Regions from separate parts of the Streptomyces subrutilus genome, predicted to be linked through region 3. Evidence: predicted binding sites of a transcription regulator. Region 3 holds the regulator's gene; each other region holds the start of a gene.
The links. Region 3 encodes HrcA, which represses chaperone genes, less so after heat shock. Its sites were predicted from a motif close to TTNGCACTCNGNNNNNCNGAGTGCNAA; they were not measured.
Positions count from the first base shown of each region.

Region 1 (7,297 bases), 1.9 Mb from region 3:
TCCCGGTGGACCACGAGGTAGCCCGCGAAGAAGATCGCGATCATGATCTTCACGAACTCGCCGGGCTGCAGCGAGAAGCCGAACAGGACGATCCAGCGCTTCGCGCCGTACGTGTCCGCGCCGAAGAACGCCGGAGCGATCAGCAGCACCAGCGCGACCGCCATGGTGAGGTAGATGAACCGCTGCAACAGCCGGTGGTCGCGCAGCAGCCCCACCACCAGCAGGCAGGCGGCGACCCCGACCACCGTCCACAGCAGCTGCCCCGGGGCGTTCGCGTCCGCGTTGTAGCGCTCGATGTACCCCTGGTCCAGCCGGTGCAGCAGGACCAGGCCCAGCCCGGTCAGCAGCATCGCCAGCGGGAAGACCAGCGGGTCCGCGTAGGCGGCGAAGCGGCGGATGCCGAGGTGGCCGACGAGCGAGAGCAGCGTCAGGCTGATCGCGAAACCGGCCAGGTTGGGCGGCAGCTCGCCGTTCATGGCCAGACCGGCGCTCGCGTGGCCGAAGACGGCGATGACGACGACGAAGACCAGCAGCAGCGCCTCCGTGCGGCGGCGGTGGCCCGCGGCCGTCAGGGGCCTCAGTCCACGCACGGGACACCGCCGCCGTCCTGGAGCGCGGGGCCGGACGGGACCGGTGAGGCGGGGGGTGACGACGGAGGCGACGAGGCGGGCGAGGAGGGGGGTGACGCCTCGCGCGACGGAGCCGGTGACGTGCCCGGCGCGTCGGGTGCGGAGGGAGCGGTGCCCGGCGCGCCGGCGGTCTCGGCGGCCTTGGGCCCGATCTGCTCGGCAATGAGACGCTTTGTCTTCATATCATCTACGACGTTGACCTCCCCGTCTTGGTTCCTGGCGAAGCCCTCCACGGGCAGTGTCGTGAACCGCACTTTTCCGCCGGACAGGTTCTCCGCCTGCTTCACGAACGCCAACAGGTCCCAGCCCTCGTCCGTCACCACGTCCCGCTTCGCCGCGTCGACCAGCTTCAGCGGCTTCCCCGGATCGGTGAACGTGCCCGCCGACCCCCGGGCGGCATCAGGTCCAGCAGCACGACGTCGTACGGCCCGCCGGCCAGGGCGAGGTCGAGCCCGGTGCGCCCGTCGTGGGCGACCTCGACGAGGTGCCCGTCGGCGGACCGGCCGCGCCGCAGGGACTCGGCGAGCCCCTCTTCGTCTTCGACCACCAGAATGCGCACGCCCCAAGCGTCACATACCCCCCGTTTCCCTCACCGGCCCCCTGCGGGTCCGGCGGGGTCGGGGTGCCGGGGCCCGGGGCCCGTGCGGGGGCCGGCCGGGGTCGGGCCGGGGCGGGGTCGTGCGCGAGGGTCTGCTCGGCTCGCGCGCGGAGCCGCGTCACGCACCCCGGACCCGGTTGCGCGCTCGTCCTGCGGGGACCCTCCCGCACGCCCCCGCGGACCTGCCCCCGCCCCGCCCGCACCCGAAACCGGCCGCGCCTCGCCCGGCCGCGGTCCGTCTCGCCCGGCCGGGTTGCGGGTGCCGACGCGGTGGGTCGGGCGGCGTTTCGGCCGGTGGGGGGGGCGGACGGGCGGTCCGGACGGGGCCGGGGAGGGGCTGGAACGACACCAGTGGCGGCGAGAATTGGCACTCCGCTTGACCGAGTGCTAACCGCCGGAATAGTCTCGCACCTGGCACTCGCCCCTGGTGAGTGCCAACACAGCGACAGGTAGGTCCGGCACCCGCGACGACGGATCGACCTGGTCGCCACCTCAGACAGTTAACCCCGGATCTCCGAAGGGGGAGGTCGGATCGTGACGACCGCCAGCTCCAAGGTTGCCATCAAGCCGCTCGAGGACCGCATTGTGGTCCAGCCGCTCGACGCCGAGCAGACCACGGCCTCTGGCCTGGTCATCCCGGACACCGCGAAGGAGAAGCCCCAGGAGGGCGTCGTCCTCGCGGTTGGCCCGGGCCGCTTCGAGGACGGCCAGCGTCTCCCGCTGGACGTCAGCGTCGGCGACATCGTGCTGTACAGCAAGTACGGCGGCACCGAAGTGAAGTACAGCGGCGAGGAGTACCTCGTCCTCTCGGCTCGCGACGTGCTCGCGATCGTCGAGAAGTAATTCGCTTCCAGATTTGATTTGAGCTACGCCCCTGGTCACCCAGCTGATGCCGGGCGGCGAGGGGCGTAGTTCGTTCTAGGCGGTGGAGGTCGCGGTGAGCGGCCGAGGATCGCAACGAGAGGACTGAACCGCTCCCATGCCGAAGATCCTGAAGTTCGACGAGGACGCCCGTCGCGCCCTCGAGCGCGGCGTCAACAAGCTTGCCGACACGGTCAAGGTGACGATCGGCCCCAAGGGCCGCAACGTCGTCATCGACAAGAAGTTCGGCGCCCCCACCATCACCAACGACGGTGTCACCATCGCTCGCGAGGTCGAGCTGGACGACCCGTACGAGAACCTGGGCGCGCAGCTCGTGAAGGAGGTGGCGACCAAGACCAACGACATCGCGGGCGACGGCACCACCACCGCCACCGTGCTGGCCCAGGCGCTGGTCCGCGAGGGTCTGCGCAACGTCGCCGCGGGCGCGTCCCCGGCCGCCCTGAAGAAGGGCATCGACGCCGCGGTCAAGGCCGTGTCCGAGGAGCTCCTCGCGACCGCCCGCCCGATCGAGGACAAGTCCGACATCGCCGCCGTGGCCGCGCTCTCCGCGCAGGACCAGCAGGTCGGCGAGCTCATCGCCGAGGCGATGGACAAGGTCGGCAAGGACGGTGTCATCACCGTCGAGGAGTCCAACACCTTCGGCCTGGAGCTGGAGTTCACCGAGGGCATGGCCTTCGACAAGGGCTACCTGTCGCCGTACATGGTCTCCGACCAGGAGCGTATGGAGGCCATCCTCGATGACCCGTACATCCTGATCAACCAGGGCAAGATCTCCTCGATCCAGGACCTGCTGCCGCTGCTGGAGAAGGTCATCCAGGCCGGCGCCTCCAAGCCGCTCCTGATCATCGCCGAGGACGTCGAGGGCGAGGCGCTCTCCACCCTCGTCGTCAACAAGATCCGCGGCACCTTCAACGCGGTCGCCGTCAAGGCCCCCGGCTTCGGTGACCGCCGCAAGGCCATGCTCCAGGACATCGCCACCCTCACCGGTGCGACCGTCATCGCCGAGGAGGTCGGCCTCAAGCTCGACCAGGCCGGTCTGGACGTACTGGGCACCGCCCGCCGCGTCACGATCTCCAAGGACGACACCACCATCGTCGACGGTGGCGGCAGCTCCGACGAGGTCCTCGGCCGCGTCAACCAGATCAAGGCCGAGATCGAGTCGACCGACTCGGACTGGGACCGCGAGAAGCTGCAGGAGCGCCTGGCGAAGCTCGCCGGCGGCGTCTGCGTCATCAAGGTCGGCGCCGCCACCGAGGTGGAGCTGAAGGAGAAGAAGCACCGTCTCGAGGACGCCATCTCGGCGACCCGCGCCGCGGTCGAGGAGGGCATCGTCTCCGGCGGTGGCTCCGCGCTCGTCCACGCCGTCAAGGTCCTGGACGGCAACCTCGGCCTGTCGGGCGACGAGGCCACCGGTGTCGCGGTCGTCCGCCGCGCCGCCGTCGAGCCGCTGCGCTGGATCGCCGAGAACGCCGGTCTTGAGGGGTACGTCATCACCTCGAAGGTCGCCGAGCTCGACAAGGGCCAGGGCTTCAACGCCGCCACCGGCGAGTACGGCGACCTGGTCAAGGCCGGCGTCATCGACCCGGTGAAGGTCACCCGTTCCGCGCTGGAGAACGCCGCCTCCATCGCCTCCCTGCTGCTCACGACCGAGACCCTGGTCGTCGAGAAGCCGGCGGAGGAAGAGGGCGACGCCGGTCACGGCCACGGTCACGGCCACAGCCACTGACCAGCGCTCCACGCACCACGGCGAAGCCCCGGCCCCCGCTGCCCAGCGGCGGTGACCGGGGCTTTCCCGTGTGCCCGTGCGTCCTGCCGGCCTACTGGGGGCCGTACTTGCGGCCGGTGCGCGAGGACACCCCGCCGAGGAGGCCGCGCGGGGTCAGCTTCACCACGCCCATCAGCGCCTTGTAGCGCGGGTCGGGGACCGACACGGTCCGGCCCCGGGCCAGGTCGGCGAGGGCCGCGGTCACCAGCTTGTCGGCGTCCAGCCACAGCCAGTTCGGGATGTTGTCGGTGCCCATCCCGGCCCGCTCGTGGAACTCCGTGCGGACGAAGCCGGGGCACAGGGCCATCAGCCGTACGCCCGAGCCCGCCAGGTCCTTCGCCGCGCCCTGGGTGAACTGCACGACCCAGGCCTTGCTGGCCCCGTAGGTGCCGCGCGGCAGGAAGGCCGCCACCGAGGCCACGTTGATCACGCCGCCGCGGCCGCGCGCGCGCATCGGGGCGGCGGCCGCGGAGGTCAGCCGCAGGACCGCCTCCACGTGCACCTTCAGCATGGTCAGTTCGTCGGCCATGGAGACGTCGAGGTAGCGGCCCTTGTTGCCGAAGCCCGCGTTGTTGACCAGCAGGTCCACCGGGTGCGTGCGGTCGGCCAGCCGCTGCTCCACGGCCGCGATGCCCTCCTCCGTGGCGAGGTCGGCGGCCAGGACCTCGGCCTCGATGCCGTGCCGGTCGTGCAGTTCGGTGGCCTGCTCGCCCAGCCGCTTGGTGTCGCGCGCCACCAGTACGAGGTTGTGTCCCTGGGCGGCGAGCCGGCGCGCGAAGGCGGCGCCGATGCCCGCCGTGGATCCCGTAATCAAGGCAGTCGTCATACGCGCAACCTAGCCGCCCGGGGTGACGGTTCCGTGCCCCGCGTGCTTGCGCGCGTACGCGAGGGCGGTCTCGCGCACGTCGGGTGCCAGGGCCTCGCCCGCCGCGAGGACGCGCGGCAGCAGGGTCCGGTCGGTGGTCCAGGCGCGGAAGAGGAACGCCGAGGTGACCTCGTGCTCGGGGCGGTGGGTGATCTCGATCCGGTCGCCGGGGGAGACCGGGCCCTCCCGGACCACCCGCAGGTACGCCCCCGGACGGCACTCCCGGGTGAACCGCCTGACCCAGCCGGGCTCGCCCAGCACGCCCTGGAAGGTCCGGCACGGGATGCGGGTGGAGGAGACCTCCAGGACCAGTTCGGGGCCGACCCGCCAGCGCTCGCCGAGCACCGCGCCGCTCAGGTCCACGCCGGTGGTGGTGAGGTTCTCCCCGAAGAGGCCGGGCGGCAGGGCGCGGCCCAGCTCGGCCTCCCACCAGTCGAGGTCCTCGCGCGCGTACGCGTAGACGGCCTGGTGGTCGCCGCCGTGGTGGCGCCGGTCGCAGACGGCGTCGCCCGCCAGGCCGCTGCCGCGGCCGGTGGCCTTCGGGCCGGGCGCGCTGACGCGGACCGGCCCCGGGACGGGGCGCTTGCCGATGCCGGTCATGCCGCCCTCGGCGTCGGAGCAGTCGACGGCCGTGGCGCGGCCGAGGTTCACGGAGAGGAGGTGCATGGGGCCCATGCACCACACGCTAACCGAGCCGCCCCAAAGATCTGAAGGGGTATTTCCCTCGCCGTCAAAGCGGGGCTTATGCTCGAAGGGTGATCGAGGCACGTCATCTCCGCGTCCTGCGCGCCGTCGCCGGGACCGGCTCCTTTTCCGCCGCAGCCCGCGAACTGGGCTGCACCCAGCCGGCGGTGTCCCAGCAGATGAAGGCGCTGGAGCAGTCCGCCGGCACCCCGCTGCTCATCCGCACCGGCCGCGAGATGCGGCTGACCCAGGCCGGCGAGGCGCTGGTGCGGCACGCCGCGGGCATCCTGGCCGGGCTGACCGCGGCCGAGGAGGAGGTCGCGGCCATCGCGGGGCTGCGCGCGGGCCGGGTCCGGCTGGTGTCCTTCCCCAGCGGCAGTTCCGCCCTGGTGCCCACCGCCCTCGCGGCGATGCGCGCCGCGCACCCGGGCACCCGGATCTCGCTGGTCGAGGCCGAGCCGCCGCGCTCGGTGGAGATGCTCCGGGAGGGCGACTGCGACGTGGCGCTGGCCTTCCGGTACGGCGGGGAGCGCGGGGCGCCGGGGGCCGCGGCGGAGTGGGAGGACCTCGTGGTCCGGCCGCTGCTGACGGACCGGCTCGTGGGCCTGGTGCCCGAGGGCCACCGGCTGGCCGGGGCCGAGCGGGTGGGCATGGCCGAACTGGCCGGCGAGCCGTGGATCGCGGGCTGCCCGCGCTGCCGCCGCCATCTGGTGGAGGTGTGCGAGGACGCGGGCTTCACCCCGCGCATCGACTTCGCCACCGACGACTACCCGGCGGTGGTCGGCCTGGTCGGCGCGGGACTGGGCGTGGCGGTGCTGCCGGAGCTCGCGGTGGAGTCCGTACGGGCCAAGGGCGTGAGCACGGTGGCCGTGGAGCCGGCGGTGGAGCGCGAGGTGGTCGCCCTGACCCTGCCGGACCTGGCCCGGGTGCCGGCGGTGGCCGCCACCCTGGCCGAGCTGGAGCGGGCCGGGGCGCGCTGAGGGGACGTACGGCGGGACGCGCGGCGGGACGCGCGGCGGTGCGTACGGCCGAACGGGTGGGATCCGTACCCGGGGCACGGTGTGCCCCGGGTGCGACGACGCATCGCGGAAACGTTCCTTCGGGCGTTTCGCCGGGTCCCGTCAGTGCGGAGCGGCGGGGCCGATCGTGCTGGACGCGGGGATCAGGCGGTGCCGGGCGCGGCCCATCAGCTCCTCGCGTTCGTCTTCGGTCAGGCCGCCCCACACCCCGTAGGGCTCGCGGACGGCTAGGGCGTGCGCGGCGCACTCCGAGCGCACCGGGCATCTCATGCAGACCTCTTTAGCCGAGGCCTCGCGCGCGCTCCTCGCCGCGCCCCGCTCGCCTTCCGGGTGGAAGAAGAGGGAGCTGTCGACCCCGCGGCAGGCGGCGAGCAGCTGCCAGTCCCAGAGGTCGGCGTTCGGTCCGGGGAGGCGGGAGAAATCTGCCATTGGTAGTCCTCTTGGTGCCGGTACTGAGGCGGATGGGGTCCATGTCTCCACACCTACTGTCGTAGTAGATGTAAATATGACCTATGGGGAATCTAGCCTCAGACACGTGCCAAACGGAAGGAAAGCCGCCAAATAGGGCATAGCTCCAGATGGACGACAAGCAGCTCGTGGCTCCTGTGCCGTGATCGCCACCTCACGTAGAGTGCCGAAGGTGTCCGTCCGACCCGTAACTCTTTCGAGTGACCATCGTTGAGAGTGCGAAGGCGGTTGAACCACACACGTTCTCGGACAGGCGTCCGGGGGCATCGACCGCACAGGTGACGATACGTACCAGCCTGGAGGCTCAAGGTGACGCGCATCAGCAGCTGCGGAGGGCGGTCATGACATCCGTCCTCGTCTGCGACGATTCCCCGCTTGCCCGAGAGG
Region 1 covers NZ_CP023701.1:3,169,595-3,176,891, reverse strand. The annotation lists gene CP968_RS13635 (FtsW/RodA/SpoVE family cell cycle protein) at 1-590, opposite strand, end outside; gene CP968_RS13630 (LCP family protein) at 578-952, opposite strand; gene CP968_RS13625 (response regulator) at 979-1,188, opposite strand; gene groES (co-chaperone GroES) at 1,762-2,070, shown strand; gene groL (chaperonin GroEL) at 2,207-3,835, shown strand; gene CP968_RS13610 (SDR family NAD(P)-dependent oxidoreductase) at 3,927-4,700, opposite strand; gene CP968_RS13605 (MOSC domain-containing protein) at 4,710-5,405, opposite strand; gene CP968_RS13600 (LysR family transcriptional regulator) at 5,495-6,403, shown strand; gene CP968_RS13595 (WhiB family transcriptional regulator) at 6,545-6,871, opposite strand; gene CP968_RS13590 (response regulator transcription factor) at 7,252-7,297, shown strand, end outside.
Region 1: groES (co-chaperone GroES) is a predicted target of HrcA. The motif match lies at 1,592-1,618, and genes of this name have one in related genera.

Region 2 (7,297 bases), 830 kb from region 3:
CGGGGGCCCCGCGCACAAACGCCCGGACGTGCCATGGAGCGCGCGGCCGGTGCCATACCGCTCATCCAGAGGGGCAGAGGGACACGGCCCGTTGAAGCCCCGGCAACCCTCCAGTCGGTTCTCGCGATGCGTTTCACGCACATTCCGCGAGGTCCCCGACTAGGGAAGGTGCCAATTCCGTCTCATGGCGAAGTGCGCCATGGGGAAGATGAGGAGAAAGGGCCTCGCCATCATGGCTGCACAGACTGATCCCACCTCTGTCGATCTCGGACCTGCCACCGGCCTTTCCTGTCGCGAGTGCGGTACCCGCTTCGAGCTCGGACCCGTCTTCGCGTGCGTCGAGTGCTTCGGACCGCTGGAAGTGGCCTACGACCTCCCCACCGGCGACCCCGAGGCGCTGCGCGCCGCGATCGAGGCCGGCCCGAACAACATCTGGCGCTACGCGCCGCTGCTGCCCGTCCCCGCCGACGTGGCCTCCAAGCCGAGCCTGAACCCCGGCTTCACCAAGCTGGTCGACGCGGCCAACCTGGCCAAGGAGCTCGGCGTCACCGGCAAGCTCTACGTCAAGGACGACTCCGGCAACCCGACGCACTCCTTCAAGGACCGCGTCGTGGCCATCGCCGTCGAGGCGGCCCGCGCCTTCGGCTTCACCACCCTGTCCTGCTCCTCCACCGGCAACCTGGCCGGGGCCGTCGGCGCCGCGGCCGCCCGGGCCGGCTTCCGCTCCTGCGTGTTCATCCCGCACGACCTGGAGCAGGGCAAGGTCGTCATGGCCGGGATCTACGGCGGCGACCTCGTCGGCATCGAGGGCAACTACGACGACGTCAACCGCTTCTGCTCCGAGCTCATCGGCGACCCGCTGGGCGAGGGCTGGGGCTTCGTCAACGTCAACCTGCGCCCGTACTACGGCGAGGGCTCCAAGACCCTGGCGTACGAGATCTGCGAGCAGCTCGGCTGGCAGCTGCCCGACCAGATCGTGATCCCGATCGCGTCCGGCTCGCAGCTGACGAAGATCGACAAGGGTCTGCAGGAGCTGATCAGGCTCGGCCTGGTCGAGGACCGGCCGTACAAGATCTTCGGCGCGCAGGCCGAGGGCTGCTCCCCGGTGTCGACCGCCTTCAAGGCCGGGCACGAGGTGGTCCGCCCGCAGAAGCCGAACACCATCGCCAAGTCGCTGGCCATCGGCAACCCGGCGGACGGCCCGTACGTCCTGGACATCGCGCGGCGCACCGGCGGCTTCGTCGAGGACGTCGACGACGAGCAGGTCGTCGAGGCCATCAAGCTCCTGGCGCAGACCGAGGGCATCTTCGCCGAGACCGCGGGCGGCGTGACCGTCGGCGTGACGAAGAAGCTGATCGAGAACGGGCAGCTCGACCCGACGCTCACCACGGTCGTCCTGAACACCGGCGACGGCCTCAAGACCCTGGAGGCGGTGGCCGCGGACAGCGGGCAGACCGCCACCATCCGCCCCAGCCTGGACGCCTTCCGCGCCGCCGGCCTGGCCTGACCCTCCCCGACCGACACCCGGAAAGGCGGTAGCGCCGTGAGCGTCAACGTCCGCATCCCCACCATCCTGCGCACCTACACCGGCGGCCGGGCGGAGGTCCCCGCCGAGGGCGCGACCCTGGCCGAGGTCATCGCGTCGCTGGAGGACAGCCACCCCGGCATCGCCGCGCGCGTCCTGGACGACGAGGGCAGGCTGCGCCGGTTCGTGAACGTCTACGTCAACGACGACGACGTGCGCTTCGAGGGCGGGCTGCAGGCGGCGACGCCCGACGGCGCCGGCGTCTCGATCATCCCGGCCGTCGCGGGCGGCTGATCGCCGCACGGTCGCAGCGCACGCACGCGATTGCCCTCTCCGCCCAAAAGCGGAGGGGGCAATTCTGCTTGATTGGGCGCGGTAAGGTTGGGGAAGTCCCCTCCGCTGGACTTGCCCGCCGCATATGAACGGGTCGCGCGAGGGTCGACATCGGGTCAATGTGCGGGTGCGGTATGGGGCTTTGGCGAGATATGCCGGGCCCGGGTTGCCCGAGAAGATGCCAAATTTTCACTCTTTTTCAATGTATCCGGGTGTCCAGAATTCTCGTCGGATTGACCTGTTGCAGACAGCACCGGCGCGGATACATTCAGCCTCGGTCGACGCGTTCCGACGCAAGTTCTGACCCGGGATCGCGAAGGGCGTTCCTGCGCAAGGGCCAGTAATAGGGGAGTTAGGCATGGCTCAGGGCACCGTCAAGTGGTTCAACGCGGAGAAGGGCTACGGCTTCATCGCGGTCGACGGTGGCGCGGATGTGTTCGTCCACTACAGCGCCATCCAGATGGACGGTTACCGCACCCTTGAAGAGGGTCAGCGGGTCGAATTCGAGATCTCGCAGGGCCAGAAGGGTCCGCAGGCGGACATGGTCAAGCTCGCCCTCGGCTAGTCCTGGCGCGATCGATCTCCGACGCGACAGCGGCGTCACCGGCACCACCGCACGAGGGGCCCACATCCTGGACACGGGATGCGGGCCCCTCGTGCGTCGTGGCCGATCGGGCCGTGCGGCGCCCGGGCGTTCGGCGGGTGTTGCCCGAAGCCGCTTGCACTCGGAGGGGTCGAGTGCTAATCATTGGCGTTAGCACTCTCCCGGTGAGAGTGCTACCAAAACGAGGACCGGGTCGGTGAGGCCCGCAGGGTCCGGCGGGAAGGAACCGCCGGGCACGCAGGCCGTCCGTCGCGGGCGCGGGCGCGGTCCGGAGCAATCCACCCCTGTCCGGGAGGACCACTTCAGATGGCCAAGATCATTGCGTTCGACGAGGAGGCCCGGCGCGGTCTCGAGCGTGGGATGAACCAGCTCGCCGACGCCGTCAAGGTCACCCTTGGCCCCAAGGGTCGCAACGTCGTCCTTGAGAAGAAGTGGGGCGCGCCCACGATCACCAACGACGGCGTCTCCATCGCCAAGGAGATCGAGCTCGAGGACCCGTACGAGAAGATCGGCGCCGAGCTGGTCAAGGAAGTCGCCAAGAAGACGGACGACGTCGCCGGCGACGGTACGACCACCGCCACCGTGCTCGCCCAGGCGCTGGTGCGCGAGGGCCTGCGCAACGTGGCCGCCGGTGCGAACCCGATGGCCCTCAAGCGCGGCATCGAGAAGGCCGTCGAGGCCGTCTCCGGCGCCCTGCTGGAGCAGGCGAAGGATGTCGAGACCAAGGAGCAGATCGCTTCGACGGCCTCCATCTCCGCCGCCGACACCCAGATCGGCGAGCTCATCGCCGAGGCGATGGACAAGGTCGGCAAGGAAGGCGTCATCACGGTCGAGGAGTCGCAGACCTTCGGCCTGGAGCTTGAGCTCACCGAGGGCATGCGCTTCGACAAGGGCTACATCTCGGCGTACTTCGCCACCGACATGGAGCGTATGGAGTCGGCTCTCGACGACCCGTACATCCTGATCGTCAACTCCAAGATCGGCTCGGTCAAGGACCTGCTGCCGCTCCTGGAGAAGGTCATGCAGTCCGGCAAGCCGCTGCTGATCATCGCCGAGGACGTCGAGGGCGAGGCCCTGTCGACCCTGGTCGTCAACAAGATCCGCGGCACCTTCAAGTCCGTCGCCGTCAAGGCCCCTGGCTTCGGCGACCGCCGCAAGGCCATGCTCGGCGACATCGCCATCCTCACCGGTGGCACGGTCATCTCCGAGGAGGTCGGCCTCAAGCTGGAGAACGCCGGTCTCGACCTGCTCGGCCGCGCCCGCAAGGTCGTCATCACCAAGGACGAGACGACCATCGTCGACGGTGCCGGTGACAGCGACCAGGTCCAGGGCCGCGTCAACCAGATCCGCGCCGAGATCGAGAACTCCGACTCGGACTACGACCGCGAGAAGCTCCAGGAGCGCCTGGCGAAGCTCGCGGGCGGCGTGGCGGTCATCAAGGCCGGCGCGGCGACCGAGGTCGAGCTCAAGGAGCGCAAGCACCGCATCGAGGACGCCGTGCGCAACGCGAAGGCGGCCGTCGAGGAGGGCATCGTCGCCGGTGGCGGCGTGGCCCTGCTGCAGGCCTCCGCGGTCTTCGAGAAGCTGGAGCTCACCGGTGACGAGGCGACCGGCGCCAACGCCGTCCGCCTGGCCCTGGAGGCCCCGCTCAAGCAGATCGCCGTCAACGGTGGCCTGGAGGGCGGCGTCGTCGTCGAGAAGGTGCGCAACCTTCCGATCGGCCACGGCCTGAACGCCGCGACCGGCGAGTACGTCGACATGATCGCCGAGGGCATCATCGACCCGGCGAAGGTCACCCGTTCCGCGCTGCAGAACGCGGCGTCGATCGCGGCCCTCTTCCTCACCACCGAGGCCGTCATCGCCGACAAGCCCGAGAAGGCCGGTGCCCCCGCGGGCGGCGGCATGCCGGGCGGTGACATGGACTTCTGATCGGCCCCGGCTGATCGGCTGTTCTCGAACGAGGGCGGCACCCCCCGCGGGGGGTGCCGCCCTCGGGCGTTCTCCGGCGGGGCCCAGGGAGCCCGGGCTGTCGGACGGGGCGCGGGGTTTGGTTGACTCGGGGCATGAGCGAAACCAGCGCACCCTTCGTCAAGATCTGCGGGCTGAAGACCCCCCGGGACGTCGCCGCGGCCGTGCTGGCCGGGGCCGATGCCGTCGGCTTCGTGTTCGCGCCGGGGAGCCCGCGCACGGTCGACGCGGCCGCGGCGCGGGCCCTCGCGCGGGAGGTGCCGCCGCAGGTGCTGACCGTCGGCGTGTTCCGCGGGCAGCCGGTCGAGGAGGTCCGCCGGTTCGCCGAGGAGAGCGGGGTGCGGGGCGTCCAGCTGCACGGCGAGGAGGGCCCCGGGGACTTCGCGGCGCTGCGGGCCGGGGGGTGGACGCTGCTGCGGGCCACGTCCCGCCACGCGCGGCGGTGCGGTGAGTACGGCGAGGACCTGCTGCTGATCGACGCCCCCGACCCGGGCTCCGGCAAGCCCTGGAACTGGGGCTCGGCCGAGTTCACCGCGCCACGGGGGCGGTGGCTGCTGGCGGGCGGGCTGACCCCGGGCACCGTGCGGGAGGCCCTGCTGGCCACGCGGGCCTGGGGCGTGGACGTCTCCTCCGGGGTGGAGTCGGAGCGCGGGGTCAAGTCGCCCGAGCTGATCCGCGCGTTCGTCGAGGCCGCTCGCGCGGGTGATGCCGTCCAGTAGTCGTACGATTACGCTGTGCGAGGGGCGGGCATGCCACTGGCATGGACTCGGAACCGTTCGGATGGCTGCGGCGCCTCACCAGCCGCCTCGCTCCAGGCGGCGTCGGGGGTGGCGGCCTGACCGGGCTCGCCCCGCGCCGTGCCCCCGTCTTCACCGCCGACTTCGCCTCGGACTCCCAGTGGGTGGCCGGCCGCTCCTGGGCCTATCCCGGCGGCGGCCCGGTCAACCCGCGGGACAACAAGCTCGACCACCTCACCGCCGACCCCGACTACAGCCGCGGCGGCACCTTCCGCGCGACCCTGCGCCCGGACGGGAACTGGGACGCCGGACTGCTGACCACCGAGGGCAGTGACGAGGGGTTCATGGTCCGCACCGGGGACGTGCTGGAGACCCGGGTGCGGCTGCCCGTGGAGATGGGCGCGTGGCCGGCGATCTGGACCTGGCGGGACGGCGGCCAGGAGATCGACGTCTTCGAGTACCACCCCGACAACCCGGACCTGCTGGAGCTGTCCAACCATGTCCGGGAGGCGCACACCTACCACCGGAACCCGTCGGTCCGGCCCGGCGCGTGGGTCGATCTGAGGGTCGAGTTCGGCAGGAGCTCGGTCGTCTGGTGGGTCAACGGCGCCCGCGTCTTCGCCGACCGCCGGGGCGTGGGCCGGGGCTGGCGCGCGTACCTCATCGTCAACCTCTCGGTCTGCGCGGGCCGCTACCACCCCGCGCCGGGCCCGGAGCTGCGGGAGATGTCGTACGAGGTCGCGCAGCTGCGGGTGTTCCGGCCCTGACGGGGCCGTGGACCCGGGTGCGACACAATGAGGATGAAACGTCATCATATGTGACAAATAGCACCGGTCTCCCTAGTCTCTGCTCCGGCGTCGAGTGAGGTCGAGCGAGAGGGACATCGGATGAGACGACGGGTATCGGCGATCATCGCGGCGGGGACGGCCGCGGTGCTCGCCCTGGGCTTGGGGGGCTCCGTGGCCTCGGCCGCGGACCACGACGGGTCCGACGGCGGTACGGGGCAGCGCGCGGAGTGTGCGCCCGGCGTGCCGGTCGGGCCGCACGGGGAGCGCTTCTACAACCCGCCGTCGCCGCTGCCCGACGGGGAGCACGGGGACCTGGTCTGGGCCCGCCGGGTCGACGCGCCGGACGGGGCCCGGGCCTGCCGCATCCTCTACCTGTCGACGCTCGGCGACGGCAGCCCCGTCGCGGTGTCGGGGATCGTGGCGTGGCCCGACCGGCACGCGCCGCGCCAGGGCCGCAACGTGGTGGCCTGGGCGCACGGGACGGTCGGCGGGCCGCGCATGTGCGCGCCGTCCGCGGCGGCGAAGCCGGCGGTCGACCTGGTGGACTACTTCACGTACGACAGCCCGTACGGCATCGACGTCGGGGTGCCCTCGCTGACGGACTTCCTCGCGGCGGGCGACGTGGTGGTCGCCACCGACTACCAGGGGCTGGGCACGCCGGGCGTGCACCAGTACGTGGTCGGGGCGACGGAGTCGAACAACGTGCTGGACTCGGTCCGGGCGGCGCGCCGCATCGAGGCGGCCCGCGCCAACGACAAGGCGGCCGTGCTGGGCTGGTCGCAGGGCGGCGGTGCGGCGCTCTTCGTCGCACAGAACGCGGCCGCCTACACCCCCGAGACGCACCTGGTGGGCGTGGCGGGCCTGGCGCCCGCGGCCGACCTGGGGCCGCAGTTCGAGGGCCTGGTCCGGCCCGGCCCGACCGACGCCACCTCCCCGGCGCACCAGGCGGCGCTGCGGACCAACGTCTACCGGGGCTTCCTGGCGGCCTACCCGGAGCTGAAGGCCACGGACGTGCTGAAGCCGGCGGGGCTGGACGCGCTGGCGGGCGACGGGGTGGCGTGCATCGAGCACTTCTCCGACGTCATCCAGAACAACGTGGCGAACAACGGGCAGCTCGACACGCTGTTCAAGGGGCCGCTGGAGGTGCCGCGGGCCTGGCACCGGCGGTTCCACGAGAACACCCCGGGCTACGTGACGACGGTGGCGCCGGTGCTGGTGATGCAGGGGACGGCGGACACCGTCATCAACCCGAACTCGACCGCCGACTACATCCGGCGGGCCTGCCAGTTCGACCAGCCGGTGCGGTACACGACGTACCAGGGCGCGACGCACCAGACGATCC
Region 2 covers NZ_CP023701.1:4,227,301-4,234,597, forward strand. The annotation lists SAM riboswitch class I at 59-215, shown strand; gene thrC (threonine synthase) at 209-1,507, shown strand; gene CP968_RS18630 (MoaD/ThiS family protein) at 1,544-1,819, shown strand; gene CP968_RS18635 (cold-shock protein) at 2,217-2,423, shown strand; gene groL (chaperonin GroEL) at 2,769-4,391, shown strand; gene CP968_RS18645 (phosphoribosylanthranilate isomerase) at 4,526-5,149, shown strand; gene CP968_RS18650 (LamG domain-containing protein) at 5,191-5,934, shown strand; gene CP968_RS18655 (lipase family protein) at 6,055-7,297, shown strand, end outside.
Region 2: groL (chaperonin GroEL) is a predicted target of HrcA. The motif match lies at 2,613-2,639, and genes of this name have one in related genera.

Region 3 (7,297 bases):
AGGCCTGACCCCGCGCCTGACCCCGCGCGGCCGGCCCGCGCCGACCCCGCCCGCCCCGCCCCGCCGCGGAGGCGGGCGGGGGCCGGTGGCGGGTGCGGGACAATGGGGGCATGCCTTCCGCACTGCCCGACGGTGAACCCATGCCCGAAGACGGCTCCCTGCCGTCGCACGCCCTGGCGGGCGCCGGCGAGCGGCCGCTCGGCTTCTACCTGCACGTCCCGTACTGCGCCACCCGCTGCGGGTACTGCGACTTCAACACGTACACCGCCACCGAGCTGCGCGGCACCGGCGGCGTCCTCGCCTCCCGCGAGAACTACGCCGACACGCTGATCGACGAGGTCCGCCTCGCCCGCAAGGTCCTCGGCGACGACCCGCGCTCCGTGCGCACCGTCTTCGTCGGCGGCGGCACGCCCACCCTGCTGCCCGCCGCCGACCTCGTCCGGATGCTCGCGGCGATCCGGGACGAGTTCGGCCTGGCCGAGGACGCCGAGATCACCACCGAGGCCAATCCGGAGTCGGTCGATCCGCGCTACCTGGCCGAGCTGCGCGCCGGCGGGTTCAACCGGGTCTCCTTCGGCATGCAGAGCGCCAAGCAGCACGTCCTGAAGGTCCTGGACCGCACGCACACCCCCGGCCGCCCCGAGGCCTGCGTCGCCGAAGCCCGCGCGGCCGGCTTCGAGCACGTCAACCTCGACCTGATCTACGGGACGCCGGGGGAGTCCGACGCGGACTGGCGGGCCACCCTGGACGCCGCCCTGGGGGCCGGCCCCGACCACATCAGCGCCTACGCCCTGATCGTCGAGGAGGGCACGCAGCTCGCCCGGCGCATCCGCCGCGGCGAGGTCCCGATGACCGACGACGACGTGCACGCCGACCGCTACCTCATCGCCGACGAGGTCATGGACCGGGCCGGCTACCACTGGTACGAGGTGTCGAACTGGGCCACCTCGCCGGCCGGCCGCTGCCTCCACAACGAGCTGTACTGGCGCGGCGCCGACTGGTGGGGCGCCGGTCCCGGCGCCCACTCCCACGTGGGCGGCGTCCGCTGGTGGAACGTGAAGCACCCCGGCGCCTACGCCGCCGCACTGGCCGGGGGCCGCTCCCCGGGCGCCGGGCGCGAGCTGCTGACGCCCGAGGACCGCCGGGTCGAGCGCATCCTGCTGGAGCTGCGCCTGCGCGACGGCTGCCCGCTGTCCCTGCTGGCCCCGGCCGGCCGGGCGGCCGCCGGGAAGGCGCTGGCGGGCGGACTGCTGGAACCGGAGCCGTACGCGGCCGGGCGGGCCGTCCTGACCCTGCGGGGCCGGCTGCTGGCCGACGCGGTGGTCCGGGACCTGGTGGACTGACCGCAGGCCGTCCGGGCCCGCCGCCGGGTGGCCGGGGAGGACGGGGAGGGCGGAGCGACGGCCGCGGGCGCTACGGCGCCGTCACGAAGTCGATCAGCTCCTCGACCCGCCCCAGCAGCGTCGGCTCCAGGTCCTTGTACGAGCCCACCCGCGACAGGATGTGCTGCCAGGCGGCCCCGGTGTTCTCCGGCCAGCCCAGGGCCCGGCAGATGCCCGTCTTCCAGTCCTGCCCGCGCGCCACCACCGGCCAGGCGGCGATGCCCAGCGCCGACGGCTTCACCGCCTGCCACACGTCCACGTACGGGTGACCCGCGACCAGCACGTGCGGGGAGGTCACCGACGCCGCGATGCGGGACTCCTTCGACCCCGGAACCAGGTGGTCCACCAGCACGCCCAGCCGGGCGTCCGCCGCCGGACCGAACTCCGCCACCACCGCCGGGAGGTCGTCGATCCCCTCCAGGTACTCCACCACCACGCCCTCGATGCGCAGGTCGTCGCCCCAGACCCGCTCCACCAGCTCGGCGTCGTGCCGGCCCTCCACGTAGATCCGGCCCGCCCGCGCCACCCGCGCCCGCGCCCCCGGCACCGCGATCGAGCCCGACGCCGTACGGGAGGGCGCCGCGGGGCCCCGGGGCGGGCGCACCAGGGTGACCACGGCGCCGTCCAGCAGGAACGCCCGCGGCTCCATCGGGAACACCCGGCGCTTGCCGAAGCGGTCCTCCAGGGTCACCGTGCCCGCCTCGCAGGCCACCACCGCGCCGCAGAAGTCCGTACCGGCCACCTCGACCACCAGGTCGGGCTCCGCCGCCACCTCCGGCACGGCCTTCGGGCGCTTCCACTGCGGGGTCAGGTCGGGGGAGTACTCGCGCATCCGGCCGACAGTAGGAGAGCGGCGCCGCTCACGCCTCCGACACGCCGAAACGGGCGGCCAGTGTGGCGCGTTGCGCACGCACGAAGTCCGCCGTGACCACCGCTCCGTGACCCGGCACGTACAGCGCGTCGTCCCCGCCCAGCGACAGCAGCCGGTCCAGGGCCGCCGGCCAGCGCGCCGGCACCGCGTCACCGCCCGCCTGCGGCTCGCCCGACTCCTCCACGAGGTCCCCGCAGAACACCGTCTCCCGGCCGCCCGGCACGAAGACGGCCAGGTCGTGCCCGGTGTGCCCGGGCCCCACGTTCGCCAGCAGCACCTGTACCCCGCCCAGCTCCAGCGTCCACTCGCCCGACACGTGGTGCCGGGGCAGGACCAGCAGCTCCACGGCCCGCGCCGCCTCCTCCTCCGCCAGCCCGTGCTCCACCGCGGAGCGCCGCAGCGACTCCCGGCCGGACGCCAGGACGCGGTCCAGCCCGACCGCCGCGTACACCTCGGCCCCGGAGAAGGCCGCCCCGCCCAGCACGTGATCGAAATGGCCGTGGGTGAATGCGATATGGGTCACGCGCCGACCCGTCAACCGCTCGGCCTCGGCCCGCAGCAGCGCACCCTCCCGCAGGCTGGAACCCGGATCGACCAGCAGTACGGCGTCGTCCCCCACCACCAGCCCCACCGTGCAATCCCACACCGGGAGCCGCTTGCGGCCGGTCCGTCCGGTCAGCCGTTCCCAGCCGGCCTCTTCCCATCGCACGTCCATGCCGCGACGCTACCCTGACGGGCCGCCCTTGCCAGGCTCTCACCACCCGGCCGTACACTGAGCGGGGGTTCTCTGGCACTCGGACGTCCGGAGTGCCAAACGACCGGGGCAACGGACCACAGCTGGAGGTGTGCGCGAATGCTCAGTGAACGCAGACTCGAAGTGCTGCGCGCCATCGTCCAGGACTACGTCGGGACGGAGGAGCCCGTCGGCTCCAAGGCGCTGACCGAGCGCCACCGGCTCGGCGTCTCGCCCGCCACCGTGCGCAACGACATGGCCGTGCTGGAGGAGGAGGGCTACATCGCCCAGCCCCACACCAGCGCCGGCCGCATCCCCACCGACAAGGGCTACCGCCTCTTCGTCGACAAGCTGGCGGGGGTCAAACCGCTGTCGACGCCCGAGCGGCGGGCCATCCAGAACTTCCTCGACGGCGCCGTCGACCTCGACGACGTCGTCGGCCGCACGGTCCGGCTGCTCGCGCAGCTCACCCGGCAGGTCGCCGTCGTCCAGTACCCCTCCCTGACGCGCTCCACGGTGCGCCACGTCGAGCTGCTGTCGCTGGCCCCGGCCCGGCTGATGCTCGTACTGATCACCGACACCGGACGCGTCGAGCAGCGGCTCATCGACTGCCAGGCCCCCTTCGGGGAGACCTCGCTCGCCGACCTGCGCGCCCGGCTCAACAGCCGCGTCGTGGGCCGTCGTTTCACCGACGTGCCCCCGCTCGTCCAGGACCTCCCCGAGTCCTTCGACGCCGAGGACCGCGCCACCGTCTCCACGGTGCTCGCGACCCTCCTCGAAACCCTGGTCGAGGAAGCCGAAGAACGACTGATGATCGGCGGAACCGCCAATCTCACCCGCTTCGGACACGATTTTCCCCTGACGATCAGGCCGGTGCTCGAAGCGCTGGAGGAGCAGGTCGTGCTCCTCAAGCTGCTGGGCGAGGCCAGTGAATCGGGCATGGCCGTACGGATCGGGCACGAGAACGCCTACGAGGGACTCAACTCCACGTCGGTCGTCTCGGTCGGTTACGGTTCGGGCGGCGAAGCAGTCGCCAAACTCGGCGTGGTCGGCCCGACCCGCATGGACTACCCCGGAACGATGGGAGCGGTACGCGCAGTGGCACGTTACGTCGGACAGATCCTGGCGGAGTCGTAAGTGGCCACGGACTACTACGCCGTTCTCGGCGTGCGCCGCGACGCTTCCCAGGACGAGATCAAGAAGGCATTCCGGCGGCTTGCGCGCGAGCTGCACCCGGATGTGAACCCCGATCCCAAGACGCAAGAGCGTTTCAAGGAGATCAACGCGGCGTACGAGGTGCTCTCGGACCCGCAGAAGAAGCAGGTCTACGACCTCGGCGGCGACCCGCTGTCCTCCTCGGGCGGCGGCGGTGCCGGCGGCTTCGGAGCGGGCGGCTTCGGCAACTTCTCCGACATCATGGACGCCTTCTTCGGCCAGAGCCAGCAGCGCGGACCGCGCTCGCGGACCCGCCGGGGCCAGGACGCCATGATCCGCCTGGACCTGGAACTGGACGAGGCGGCCTTCGGGACCACCAAGGACATCCAGGTCGACACGGCCGTCGTCTGCACCACCTGCTCCGGCGAGGGCGCCGCCCCCGGCACCTCCGCGCAGACCTGTGACATGTGCCGCGGACGCGGCGAGGTCTCCCAGGTCACCCGGTCCTTCCTCGGCCAGGTCATGACCTCGCGCCCCTGCCCGCAGTGCCAGGGCTTCGGCACCGTCGTCCCGACCCCGTGCCCCGAGTGCGCGGGCGACGGCCGGGTCCGCTCCCGCCGCAGCCTCACCGTCAAGATCCCGGCGGGCGTCGAGAACGGCACCCGCATCCAGCTCGCGGGCGAGGGCGAGGTCGGCCCCGGCGGCGGCCCCGCCGGCGACCTGTACGTGGAGATCCACGAGCTGCCGCACCCCACCTTCCAGCGCCGCGGCGACGACCTGCACTGCACGGTCACCATCCCCATGACCGCGGCGTCACTGGGCACCAAGTGCCCGCTGGAGACGCTGGACGGGCTGGAGGAGATCGACATCAGGCCCGGCACCCAGTCCGGCCAGGCCATCCCGCTGCACGGGCGCGGCGTCACGCACCTGCGCGGCGGCGGCCGCGGCGACCTCATCGTGCACGTCGAGGTCACCACGCCGAGCAAGCTGGACGCCCAGCAGGAGGAGCTGCTGCGCCAGCTGGCGAAGCTGCGCGGCGAGGAGCGGCCCACCGGGCAGTTCGCGCCCGGGCAGCAGGGCCTGTTCAGCCGCCTGAAGGACGCCTTCAACGGCCGCTGAGCGGCCCGCGACCACGCGTACGAGCCCGGCCCGGAACACCCCCGGTCCGGGCTCCGCGCATCCCGCCCGGCCCCGCCGGGGAACGGGCCGGGCCGGGCGGACGCCGTGATTCGGCGCCCCGAGCGCGGCATGGCACGATGCAGTCCATGTCCTCCGCACCGAACGGTCTTCTTTTTCCGTACCCGATCGTGCAGGCTCCCATGGCGGGCGGTGCCTCGTGCCCGCCGCTCGCCGCCGCCGTGTGCGAGGCGGGCGGACTGGGCTTCCTGGCCGGCGGCTACAAGACCGCCGACGGCATGTACCAGGAGATCAAACAGGTACGGGCGCTCACCCGGCGCCCCTTCGGCGTCAACCTCTTCATGCCCCAGACCGGATACGTGGACCCGGCCGCCGTCGAGGCCTACCGGGGGCAGCTGGCCGGCGAGGCCAGCTGGTACGCGGTCTCCCTCGCCGACGAGGACATCATCGGCACCAGCGACGACGGCTACGAGGCCAAGCTCGCCATCCTCCTCGAAGACCCGGTGCCCGTCGTCTCCTTCACCTTCGGCTGCCCCGCCGCCGCGGCCCTCGCCGCCCTGCGCGCGGCCGGCACGTACACCGTCGTCACGGTGACCTCCGTCGAGGAGGCCCGCGCCGTGCAGGAGGCGGGCGCCGACGCGGTCTGCGTCCAGGGCGTGGAGGCCGGCGGCCACCAGGGCACCCACTGGGACGACCCGCAGGCCGACGGCACCGCCGCGGTCGGCCTGCTCGCGCTCGTGGCCCTGGTGCGGGAGGCCGTCGCCCTGCCGATCATCGCCGCCGGCGGGGTGATGCGGGGCTCGCAGATCGCGGCGCTGCTGGCCGTCGGCGTGGAGGCGGCCCAGCTCGGGACCGCCTTCCTGGTGTGCCCGGAGTCGGGGGCCGACCCGCAGCACAAGAAGGCCCTGACGGATCCGCTGTTCGTCAGGACCGAGCTGACGCGCGCCTTCTCCGGCCGGCCGGCGCGGGGACTGGTCAACCGGTTCGTACGGGAGCACGGGCCGTACGCCCCGGCCGCGTACCCGCAGGTCCACCAGCTGACCTCGGGGCTGCGCAAGGCGGCCGCCGCGGCCGGCGACCCGCAGGGCATGGCCCTGTGGGCCGGCCAGGGGCACCGGATGGCGCGCACGCTGCCGGCCGGCGAGCTGGTGGAGGTGCTGGCGGCCGAGACGGCCACGGCGCAGAGCACGTTGAAGACACTGCAGACGAGGAGCACGTCATGACCGCCCCGGTGTTCGTGGTCGAAGAGGTCCCGCCGGGCCCGGAGTTCGTCCTGGACGGCCCCGAGGGCCGGCACGCGGTCTCGGTGAAGCGGCTCAATCCGGGCGAGGCCGTGGTCCTCGCGGACGGACGCGGCCGGTGGGCCGAAGCCGTGGTGAAGGCCGCCGAGGGCAAGGACCGGCTCGTCGTGACCGTGTCCGGGGTCTTCGAGGAGGCCGAGCCCGCGGTGCGGATCACCGTGGTCCAGGCCCTGCCCAAGGGGGACCGCGGCGAGCTCGCGGTGGAGACCATGACCGAGACCGGCGTCGACGCGGTCGTGCCGTGGCAGGCCTCGCGCTGCATCACGCAGTGGCGCGGCGAGCGGGGCGCCAAGGCGCTGGCCAAGTGGCGGGCCACCGCCCGCGAGGCCGGCAAGCAGTCCCGCCGCGTCCGCTTCCCGGAGGTGGCCGAGGCACTCTCCACCCGGCAGGTCGCGGCGCTGCTGGCCGGGGCCGACCTGGCCGTGGTGCTGCACGAGGACCGCGACACCCCCTCGCAGGCGCTGGCCACGGCGGAACTTCCGGCGGCCGGGTCCGTCGTCCTGGTCGTCGGCCCCGAGGGCGGCGTCTCGCCGGATGAGCTGGCCGTCTTCGCCGACGCGGGAGCCCGCCCGTACCGGCTGGGCCGCTCGGTCCTGCGGACCTCCACCGCCGGCACGGCGGCGACGGCGGTGCTGCTGGCGCGGACGGGACGCTGGAACTGACGGGACGCCGGAACGGACGGGACGCCGGAACGGCCAGGGCGGCGGGCCGGTCGGGT
Region 3 covers NZ_CP023701.1:5,054,738-5,062,034, forward strand. The annotation lists gene CP968_RS22275 (AMP-dependent synthetase/ligase) at 1-8, shown strand, start outside; gene hemW (radical SAM family heme chaperone HemW) at 111-1,343, shown strand; gene CP968_RS22285 (DUF3097 domain-containing protein) at 1,414-2,214, opposite strand; gene CP968_RS22290 (MBL fold metallo-hydrolase) at 2,243-2,968, opposite strand; gene hrcA (heat-inducible transcriptional repressor HrcA) at 3,107-4,123, shown strand; gene dnaJ (molecular chaperone DnaJ) at 4,124-5,260, shown strand; gene CP968_RS22305 (nitronate monooxygenase) at 5,407-6,501, shown strand; gene CP968_RS22310 (16S rRNA (uracil(1498)-N(3))-methyltransferase) at 6,498-7,241, shown strand.